DNA from 3 places in the Paenibacillus sp. FSL H7-0350 genome. Region 1 is predicted to be linked to each of the others. Evidence: riboswitches for the same ligand, from Rfam matches in the RefSeq annotation. Region 1 holds a riboswitch; each other region holds the start of a gene.
What was found. Region 1 has a riboswitch for thiamine pyrophosphate ahead of NYE24_RS31105 (thiamine phosphate synthase). Riboswitches for the same ligand answer to the same signal wherever they lie in the genome.

Region 1 (3,273 bases):
ATGCATTCTGATCGCCGGGGACATCGGGGACGAATGCTTCTGTCAAAGCCTGATTCGTCAAACCGTTGAAGGACTCGGTAAGCTCGACATCCTGATCAACAATGCGGCGGAGCAGCATCCGCAGGACCATATTGAGGACATCTCAGCGGAGCAGCTGGAGCGTACGTTCCGGACGAATATTTTCTCCATGTTCTATCTGACCAAAGCAGCCATGCCTCATCTTACAAAAGGCTCTACGATCATTAACACCACCTCCATCACGGCGTATCGCGGCAGCCCGCAGCTGCTGGACTATTCGTCCACCAAGGGAGCGATTCTCAGCTTCACCCGTTCGCTGTCGATGAATCTGGCCGATAAGGGCATCCGCGTGAATGCGGTAGCGCCCGGACCAATCTGGACCCCGCTGATTCCGTCCACCTTTGACGCGAAGAAGGTCAGTGAGTTCGGCGGCACCCAGCCGATGAAGCGCCCGGGACAGCCTGAAGAGCTGGCACCGGCTTATGTATACCTGGCCTCGGACGATTCCTCCTATGTGAGCGGACAGGTGATGCATGTGAACGGCGGCGAGGTTGTCAACGGCTGATGGGATAAGTTATCGTGTGCAACATATAAATTCTATTTTAAAAAAGCCTAACCGCTTGCCGGCAGGCTTTTTTTCTGCGCTTGTAACTATTACAATATATTTCCGTCTATTTAGATAATTGGATATGAAAAGGGGATTGGGATGCTTAGAAAAAAAGGATTCATTCTATCTGCAGCGGGGATTTTTGTTTTTCTGGTAGTGTTCATTTACTTGACTCCTTTTGCAGGGAGACTTGTGGCAAATACAAGATTGGAAGGAAAGGCAAAAAGCATTGGGATTAGAATTACACAGGAATCGCCGCCGCTACCCCTTGTTACTTCCGGGAAAACCCAAATTCCGGTTACCCAAAGCAGCTATTGCTGGGGGAAATTAGGATGTGCGGATTATATAGGAGGACAATCCATGGTACAGGGGGTTACTCCCACTGTTATAGCCCCTGAGGGGGGGATCCATGTTGCTTTTACTTATAAACCGGCACCCGGCGGGTTAACCGTTCAGCAATTTGTCGATGATAAAGAAGTGCAAATTCCATTGCAGAACGGCTCTTTTAATGCTCCAAAAGAACAAGGCGTTTATTACTATGGCATATCAGCATTCTGGACAACCGAGGATGGTAAATTTTCAGAAGGGAGTTCATCTGTGGTTTTTGTAATTGAAGTAAAATCTACGAAAGAATAGCCCTAAGAGGAATAATATGCTAATATACAACAAGCAAGACGAAACAACCGCATAGAACGATCACTAGGGGTGCCGCAAGGCTGAGACGGGCGTAGTTGTCCGGACCCTTTGAACCTGATCTGGTTTATACCAGCGTAGGGAAGTGGAGAACGAATATTGCAGCGGGGGTACACGGTGAGTACCGGTATTCCAGCTTCTATTCCAGACTGCTTCCTTTACGGGGAGCGGTCTTTTTTGTGTTGTGTTGTGGTGTAGATTGAGCTGGAACAGACAGGAGGAGAAGGGTATTGTACGAGATTCATGCGGTCTCGGACGGGCGGCTGCAGCCTGAAGCGCTGGCTGAATGGGCCGTGGCGGTGCATTCTATGGTGGATTATATCCATCTCCGGGAAAAAGCCATGTCCGCCCGGGAACTGCTGGCGGCAGCGCAGCAGATGCTTCAGGCCGGGGTGCCGCCTTCGAAGCTGGTCATTAATGACCGGATCGATGTTGCCCTGGCCGCCGGGGCAGGCGGTGTACAGTTAGCCTGGCATAGCCTCCCACCAGCCGCAGTGCGCGGCCTTGCACCGGGCCTGCGGATCGGCAGATCGGTCCACTCGCCGGAAGAGGCGGCGGAAGCTGGAAGGCAGGGAGCAGACTTCTGCCTCTACGGGCATGTGTTCCCTACGGCCTGCAAGCCCGGACAGCAGGCACGGGGACTTGTGCAGCTGGCAGAGGCTGTCCTCTGGAGCCGCATACCGCTGATTGCGCTCGGAGGGATTACCCCGGGCAATGCCGGAGCGGTGCTGGCCCAAGGAGCGGCTGGCATTGCTGTCATGTCGGGAATCTGCGGAGCTCCAGACCCGGTGGGAGCGGCCTTGGCCTACAGGGAAGCGGTTCACAGGGCGGCAGAGCAGTCTTGTAACCCATGATATGGATCAAGTAAAAGGCACAGCAGGAGGTGAACAGGCATGATTGTGACCGTTAACGGTACCCGCCAGAGGGTGGAAGAGAGCTGCCGGACGCTGGCGGATCTGCTGGCCCGGCCTGAGTGGGCCGGTAAGCTGGTGATTGTCGAGCTGAACGGTGAGCTTGCCGGCAGAGAGGCTTACGGAGACACACTGCTCAGCGAAGGGGACCGGGTGGAGCTGGTTCATTTTGTAGGCGGAGGCTAAACACGAAGACTTACCCCAGGAGGCGTTAATATGCAAGATCCATTGATGATTGGCGGAGTGACTCTAACCAGCAGACTGTTCATTGGCACCGGAAAATACAGCCGTAACACCCTCATTCCCGAGGTGATTACGCGATCAGGCTCACAGGTCATTACCGTTGCCCTGCGCCGGGTGGACCCGGAGAGCAGTGACAATATTGTCAGCCATATTCCTTCCCATATGACCTTACTGCCTAATACCTCTGGTGCGCGCACCGCAGAGGAAGCAGTACGGATTGCCCGGCTGGCGAGATCGGCGGGACTGGGGAACTGGGTGAAGATTGAGGTCATCAACGACCAGAAATATTTGCTGCCGGATAACATGGAGACCATCCGGGCGACCGAGATCCTTGCAGCAGAGGGCTTCGTGGTGCTTCCGTACATGAGTCCTGATCTGTCCGCCGCTCTGCGGCTGAAGGCAGCGGGGGCCGCAGCCGTAATGCCGCTGGGAGCGCCGATCGGGTCCAACCGCGGGCTGCAGACCAAGGAGCTGATCCGGATTCTGATCTCCGAGATGGATCTGCCGGTGATCGTGGATGCCGGAATCGGCAGACCATCCGAGGCGGCTGAGGCGATGGAGATGGGGGCCGCAGCGGTCCTGCTTAATACAGCGATTGCTACCGCCTCAGATCCGCTGCTGATGGCAGAAGCTTTTCGTGAAGCGGTATCCGCAGGGCGCAAAGCTTATCTCGCCGGACTGGGGCCTGTGGAGGAGACGGCGGCAGCCTCTTCACCGTTGACCGGGTTCTTGGCCTGACAGATGGATTAGGGAGGAGAGGAACGGCTATGAGCTTTTATGAGACGATGACCCGGTTGGAAC
Region 2 (3,273 bases), 2.4 Mb from region 1:
TGCCTGGTTACCAGCTCAAAGACCGATTCATCCAGCTTCAACGCTTTGCTCATCCTTTTGCACACCTCACTAATGAGAATTCTTCTCAGGCAATAGCTTAGCATAGGGTGCAGAGGTGAATTGTGATTGTAATCACTAACTATAAAAAGACTATCCCCGCAAGCCTTTCAGCTTGGGAGATAGTCTGAGAATGTTACGATTCCGCTGTATTAGCAGCTAAGTTAGAGTGATTTGCTCCATCTATGGGAATTACGGATATCATGCGAAATCCGCATGCTGCAGAACTTAGGACCACACATCGAACAGAAATGCGCCTGCTTCGCCCCCTCCGCCGGCAGGGTCTCGTCATGATACGCGAGCGCTCTTTCCGGGTCGAGGGAAAGATGGAACTGGTCGCGCCAGCGGAACTCGAACCGCGCCTTGGACAGCGCATCGTCACGGTCCTGCGCTCCCGGATGTCCCTTGGCAAGGTCTGCAGCATGTGCAGCAATTTTGTAGGTAATGACGCCTTCGCGCACATCATTCTTGTCAGGCAGGCCTAAATGCTCCTTAGGGGTAACGTAACACAGCATCGCCGTGCCGAGCCCCCCGATCATCGCGGCTCCGATGGCCGAAGTGATGTGATCATAGCCGGGTGCAATATCCGTAGTCAGCGGCCCAAGCGTATAGAAAGGAGCTTCCCGGCAAATCTCAAGCTGCTTGTCCATATTCTCCTTAATCTTGTGCAGCGGCACATGCCCCGGACCTTCAACCATGACCTGAACATCGTGCTTCCAGGCTAGTAGGGTCAGTTCTCCCAGCGTCTCCAGCTCGGCGAACTGAGCTTCGTCATTGGCGTCGGCGATTGAGCCGGGACGCAGGCCATCCCCAAGTGAGAAGGCCACATCATACGTCTTCATAATCTCACATATATCTTCAAAGTGTGTGTACAGGAAGTTCTCCTGCTGATGAGCCAGGCACCAGGCGGCCATAATCGATCCGCCCCGGGATACGATGCCAGTCATTCTCCGGGCAGTCAGCGGAATATAGCGCCGCAGCACCCCTGCATGAATGGTGAAGTAATCCACTCCCTGCTCCGCCTGTTCAATCAACGTGTCACGATAGAGCTCCCAGGTTAAGTCCTCGGCAATGCCGTTCACCTTCTCCAGCGCCTGGTATAAGGGCACTGTACCGACCGGCACAGGAGAATTGCGGATAATCCACTCCCGGGTGGTATGGATCTTGGAACCGGTGGAGAGATCCATAATGGTGTCAGCCCCCCAGCGGGTCGCCCACCGCATCTTCTCCACTTCCTCTTCTATAGAAGAAGTGACCGCAGAATTTCCGATGTTCGCATTGATCTTCACCAGGAAGTTACGGCCGATAATCATCGGTTCACTCTCCGGGTGATTTATATTGGCCGGGATAATGGCACGGCCCGCTGCCACTTCATCCCGTACGAACTCCGGCCGGGTATTCTCGCGGATCGCAATATACTCCATTTCCGGTGTTATAATCCCTTGCCTTGCATAATGTAGTTGAGTTACATTACCGCCTGTATAGGCCCGCTGGGGATTCCTGCGCAGTCCTGGACAAGCTTCGGCGGCAGCCCCTTGTCTGCGGATTCCGTTATCCTCCGGCCGGACGGCTCTTCCGGTGTACTCCTCCGAATCGCCACGCTCCGCAATCCAGCTTGAACGGTGCGGCGGCAGCCCCCTCCGAATGTCAGTCTCTTCCGCGGCATCCGTGTAAATACCGCTTGTGTCATAGACACGCAGCGGAGCATTCTCCTCTTCCCCGGCAACGCCTTCGGTTCTGCTAAGGCTGATCTCACGCATCGGAACTTGGATATCCGGGCGTGAGCCCTCCACATACACTTTACGGCTTGCGGGGAATCCGGAAAGATCCACCTCTTCGTTTTTACCCATTCCTGTCATTTCAATCTCCTCCTCTTCGCTCTGTACACTCATCAGATAAGAGGTCACGCAGCAGATTGAGCTGAAGAATCTATAGATTCCTGCAAGTCAAAAAGCCGCTCCACCTGGAGCGGCTTTATTAAAGAAACAGCCAAATAAGACTGTACTCAAAAAAGGTCCGACTCCACTTTCCTACGCTGGTATGATCCAGATCAGGTTCAAGGGTCCGGAAATTCAATTTTCCCGTCTCAGCCTATTCAGGCTCCCCTAGTGGGTATCTTATCTAATTAAGTACATTTTACCTGTGCGGGTAATTGTTGTAAACCCGTTATTTGTCCAGCGATTCGCTCCAGTCGTGCACCATCGTGCCTTCCAGAAACTTCTCGGCATCCATAGCGGCCATACAGCCGGTTCCCGCTGCCGATATCGCTTGGCGGTAACGGGTGTCCTGCACATCGCCGCAGGCGAATACACCCGGGATGTTGGTCTCGGTGGTACCCGGATTCACCACGATATAGCCATTAGCATCCGTATTGATCTGCCCGCCCAAGAAGGCTGTGTTCGGTGTGTGTCCAATCGCTACGAACACACCGTCTGCCTCTACCAGCTCTGTCAGACCTGTCTCATTATTAAGCACCGTAAGACCCTTCACTCCGGTCTCTCCTACCGTTACTTCTACCGGTGTGCGGTTCAAGGCCCAGGTTACCTTGCTGTTGTCACGCGCCCGGTCCTGCATGATCTTCGAGGCCCGCAGCTCGGGACGGCGGTGAACCAGCGTTACGCTGGAAGCAAAACGGGTCAGGAAGCTGGCTTCCTCCATGGCAGAGTCACCTCCGCCGACGACGACAATCTTTTTATTACGGAAAAAGAAGCCGTCACAGGTCGCACAGGTGCTGACCCCACGGCCCACATTCTCCTGCTCGCCCGGGATGCCCAGATATCTTGCAGAGGCCCCGGTTGAAATAATGACTGACTCCGCTTCCAGTACACCCATTCCGTCCACTGTTACCTTGAACGGACGCTGTGAGAAGTCCACCGACTCCACCCAGCCGTTCTTGAATTCAGCGCCGAAGCGTTCTGCCTGCTTGCGCATATTGTCCATCAGGTCCGGACCCAGAATCCCTTCAGGGAAGCCTGGAAAGTTCTCCACTTCTGTTGTCGTTGTCAGTTGTCCCCCAGGCTGCAAGCCTTCAATTACCAGCGGGCTCAGGTTCGCACGCGCCAGATAAATGGCAGCAGTCAGCCCGGCCGGGCCTGTTCCGATTACAATCGTTTTGTACATTACATTGGCCTCCTTACAAGTAGATGTTCTTACAACAGCAATTGCTTCAAATACGGGTAGTGGACGGCGATAAGCCGCTGGTTCCTGGCAGTATCC
Region 3 (3,273 bases), 930 kb from region 1:
TCGTATTGGCGCAGCCTGCCAGTACAGGCAGCATACAGAGGAGCAGAGCGGACAGCAGCATGGCTGGCCTTGAAATTGCATTGTGCAGATAACGGGTATAGCGGATAGTAGTCATGAATAACGTCCTCTTTTCTTCAAAATAATCTTCTCCAGCGCGGCGACTGCCAGAAACAGCAGGATACCGAGTACGGATAACAAGACAACAGCAGCGAACATCTTGGCGCTCTGCAGATTCCCTGCCATTCTGCGGCTGAAATAGCCCAGCCCTTGGCTGCCCCCAAGCCATTCCCCAATCGTTGCACCGATCACACAGTACACAGCCGACAGCTTCAGTCCGGAGAAAAAAGAAGGCAAGGCCAGCGGAACGCCCACCTTCCAGAGAATCTGCCAACGGTTCGCGCCGTACGTAAGCAGCAGCTCCCGGTAGGCGTCCGTGTTCTTAGACAAGCCGTCATAGGTGCCGATGACCACCGGGAAGAAAGCGGTCAGGAAGACAACGGCGACCTTGCTCCACAAGGTGTAGCCGAACCACATGATGAACAGAGGCGAGAGGGCGATCAGCGGAACCGTCTGGCTGATAATCAGCAGCGGGTACAGCGCCTTGGCCAGCGGACTGAACAGGTGCATGGCGATGCCCAGCAGGCTGCCGCAGACCACAGAAAGTGCGAAGCCTGTGAGCACCTCAAGCAGTGTAGCAGGCAGATGTACCGCGAATAACAAGCGGCGTTCCTCCAGCACAGCCATGCAGATCGCAGACGGAGCCGGAAGGATGAAGGGAGGAACCAGGCCCAGCCGGGCTACTGACTCCCAGACCGCAAGCGCCAGCAGGGCGAGCAGGGCCGCCGGACCGTAATGCTGGAGCAATCTTCTAAGAGCGGCGGTTCTCATATAACTTCAGCTCCAATTCCTGGCGCAGGGCGGCGAACTGCGGTTCATAGTGCAGACTGTGATGACGCGGACGAGGGAGACCGGCTGAGAATTCCTGTATCCCGCCGTCCTCTCGGCCAGTCATTAGATAGATTCTGTCACTGAGCAAGAGCGCCTCCTCCAAGTCATGGGTGATGAATAGCACCGTCTTGTCTAGCTCCGCCCATAACTCCAGCAGCCAACGCTGCAGCGAACGCTTCGTAATGGCATCGAGCGCCCCGAACGGCTCATCGAGCAGCAGCAGGTCATTCCCGGCCGCCACAGTGCGGAGGACCGCCACACGTTGGCGCATCCCGCCGGACAGCTCCTGCGGATAAGCCCCTTCGGTCTCGTCAAGGCCGAAACGGTGTAGCAGGGTACGGATCTCGGCAATAGCGGCTGCTTTGGGACGGCTGCGCTTAAGCTCCCAGGGCAACAGACAATTGTCCAATACGGTGCGCCAAGGCAGGAGGAGATCCTGCTGCGGCATGTAGGCCACGCTACCCAGTCTTTTCGCTGCTGTTGCTGAATCAGCTCCGTTAAGCGTGATCCTGCCGCTGCCCGGCTCCAGCAGACCGGCGATGATTTTGAACAAAGTGCTTTTGCCGCATCCGCTTCCGCCTACGATAGAAATGAATTCGCCGCGCTGCACATTCATGGATAGCCCTGAGAACACGGGTGTCCGGGACGAACCGGTCCCGAAGACATAGGACAGATTGCTAATATTGATCATAAGACTATGTACGAAGCCTCCTTGGAATTGGTATAGATACTGTACGGAGCACAAAAAAGCCCCATTCATTCCCGGAGGCAATGAATGGGGCGGAAGGTACAGTCAGCTGAGGCCCTGTGACGGGAACCACTGATACATTCTGCTCCACTTCCCTCCGCTGGTATGATCCAGATCAGGTTCAAAGGGTCCGGAGCTTAAGCTCCGTCTCAGTCGGCCGACTCCCCTAGTGAATAATGTTGCTATTGAATTCGTAATTGCTACTTAATATACCACAAATTCCCCTCTTGTAAAGGGCAGGCGGTCAGCGCTTCGCCAGACCGGTCACGAACAAAGTGACGATGCCCCGGGAGATGTCCAGCTTGGAGGCGTGGTGCCGCTTCTGCTCATACAGGTACAGATCGGGACTGAGGACAGAGATTAGGGCTGTGGCTGCAAAGGCCGGATCAATGTCAATAATCTCACCACCTGCCGCAGCGCGCTCTAGCAGCTCTGTCATCATCACCCCCAGCCGCTGAAAAAAAGGATGCTCAAACTGGGTCAGCTGCTTCTTGCCGGTGAACTCGGCTTTGATCATATTCAACAGCTCGGCATATTGTTCAATGAAATCGGCAATCTGCTCAATGCTGCTCTGCAGCTGAGCGAGCGCCGGGGCTTCACCGGCACTGGCAGCGACCTGCTGCTCCAGCCCGGACAGGAATTGATCTGCGCTGCCCTTCAGCAGGGCAGAACAGATCTCACCCTTGTCCGTAAAACGGCGGTACAGGGAGCCTTGCCCTATGCCTGCCCGCTTGGCAATGCTGTACATGCTGACCGCCTCGAGTCCGCTCTCGGTGAACAACTGGCGGGCAGCTTCAAGAATCCGCTGGACATAAGGATCGGCGGACACGGGTGGAGCGGATTCTATGGCTTGCGGAGCTGACGGATGGAGCTGCGCAGCATCGGTGTCTGGCTTGTTCATGAGAACCCCTTTCAGAAATAAATCAGTGATTTACAGAAAAATAAATAAAAGAATTGACACCACGGACAATTGTCCGTAGACTATGAATTGCACTAACGGACAGTTGTCCGTTCACTCATTATATAGAACAATCTGCCCGCAGGTCAATGTAGAACGCGGACAGCTTTAGGAGGGGAAGAGACATGGATCAGACCTTGAAGCAGGAAGCCGATTTCCGGCTGTCCAGTATTCTGGTTCCGCTGCTGGCTATTATTGCAGGAGTATTTATGGTTGTGCTGGACAGTACGGCGATGAATGTAGCTTTGTCCAGGCTGGTGGTGGATTTCAAGACGGATCTGCATACGCTGCAGTGGGTAGTTACCGGATATATGCTGGCTCAAGCTTCAGTTATTCCGCTGTCAGGCTGGCTGTCTGACCGGTTCGGAGCCAAGACAGTCTTCCTGACGGCGGTTATTGTGTTCACGATAGGCTCGATTCTGTGCGCTACACCAAGCAGCGCCGAATGGCTGATTGTTTTCCGGGTCATTCAGGGACTGGGCGGCGGCTGTGTGCTCCCTGTCGGGATGGCCTATGTGTACAGACTGGCTCCCAAAAGCAAGGTTGGCGTAGTCATGGGCATTATGGGCATTCCCGTCCTGTTCGCACCCGCTATTGGTCCGGTATTGTCGGGCTGGCT

Region 2: linked by a shared signal. The riboswitch ahead of thiC (phosphomethylpyrimidine synthase ThiC) and the one ahead of NYE24_RS31105 (thiamine phosphate synthase) in region 1 are both predicted to bind thiamine pyrophosphate.
Region 3: linked by a shared signal. The riboswitch ahead of NYE24_RS01545 (ABC transporter ATP-binding protein) and the one ahead of NYE24_RS31105 (thiamine phosphate synthase) in region 1 are both predicted to bind thiamine pyrophosphate.

Annotation. Positions count from the first base shown of each region.
Region 1 is NZ_CP151972.1:6,932,034-6,935,306, forward strand. It holds gene NYE24_RS31095 (SDR family oxidoreductase) at 1-583, shown strand, start outside; gene NYE24_RS31100 (hypothetical protein) at 725-1,261, shown strand; TPP riboswitch at 1,317-1,419, shown strand; gene NYE24_RS31105 (thiamine phosphate synthase) at 1,549-2,172, shown strand; gene thiS (sulfur carrier protein ThiS) at 2,212-2,415, shown strand; gene NYE24_RS31115 (thiazole synthase) at 2,446-3,210, shown strand; gene thiH (2-iminoacetate synthase ThiH) at 3,240-3,273, shown strand, end outside.
Region 2 is NZ_CP151972.1:4,551,382-4,554,654, reverse strand. It holds gene NYE24_RS20965 (DUF1858 domain-containing protein) at 1-53, opposite strand, end outside; partial or broken gene thiC (phosphomethylpyrimidine synthase ThiC) at 249-1,916, opposite strand; TPP riboswitch at 2,068-2,174, opposite strand; gene trxB (thioredoxin-disulfide reductase) at 2,224-3,177, opposite strand; gene NYE24_RS20950 (tetratricopeptide repeat protein) at 3,224-3,273, opposite strand, start outside.
Region 3 is NZ_CP151972.1:307,549-310,821, forward strand. It holds gene NYE24_RS01535 (ABC transporter substrate-binding protein) at 1-115, opposite strand, end outside; gene NYE24_RS01540 (ABC transporter permease) at 112-888, opposite strand; gene NYE24_RS01545 (ABC transporter ATP-binding protein) at 869-1,639, opposite strand; TPP riboswitch at 1,772-1,874, opposite strand; gene NYE24_RS01550 (TetR/AcrR family transcriptional regulator) at 1,941-2,597, opposite strand; gene NYE24_RS01555 (DHA2 family efflux MFS transporter permease subunit) at 2,780-3,273, shown strand, end outside.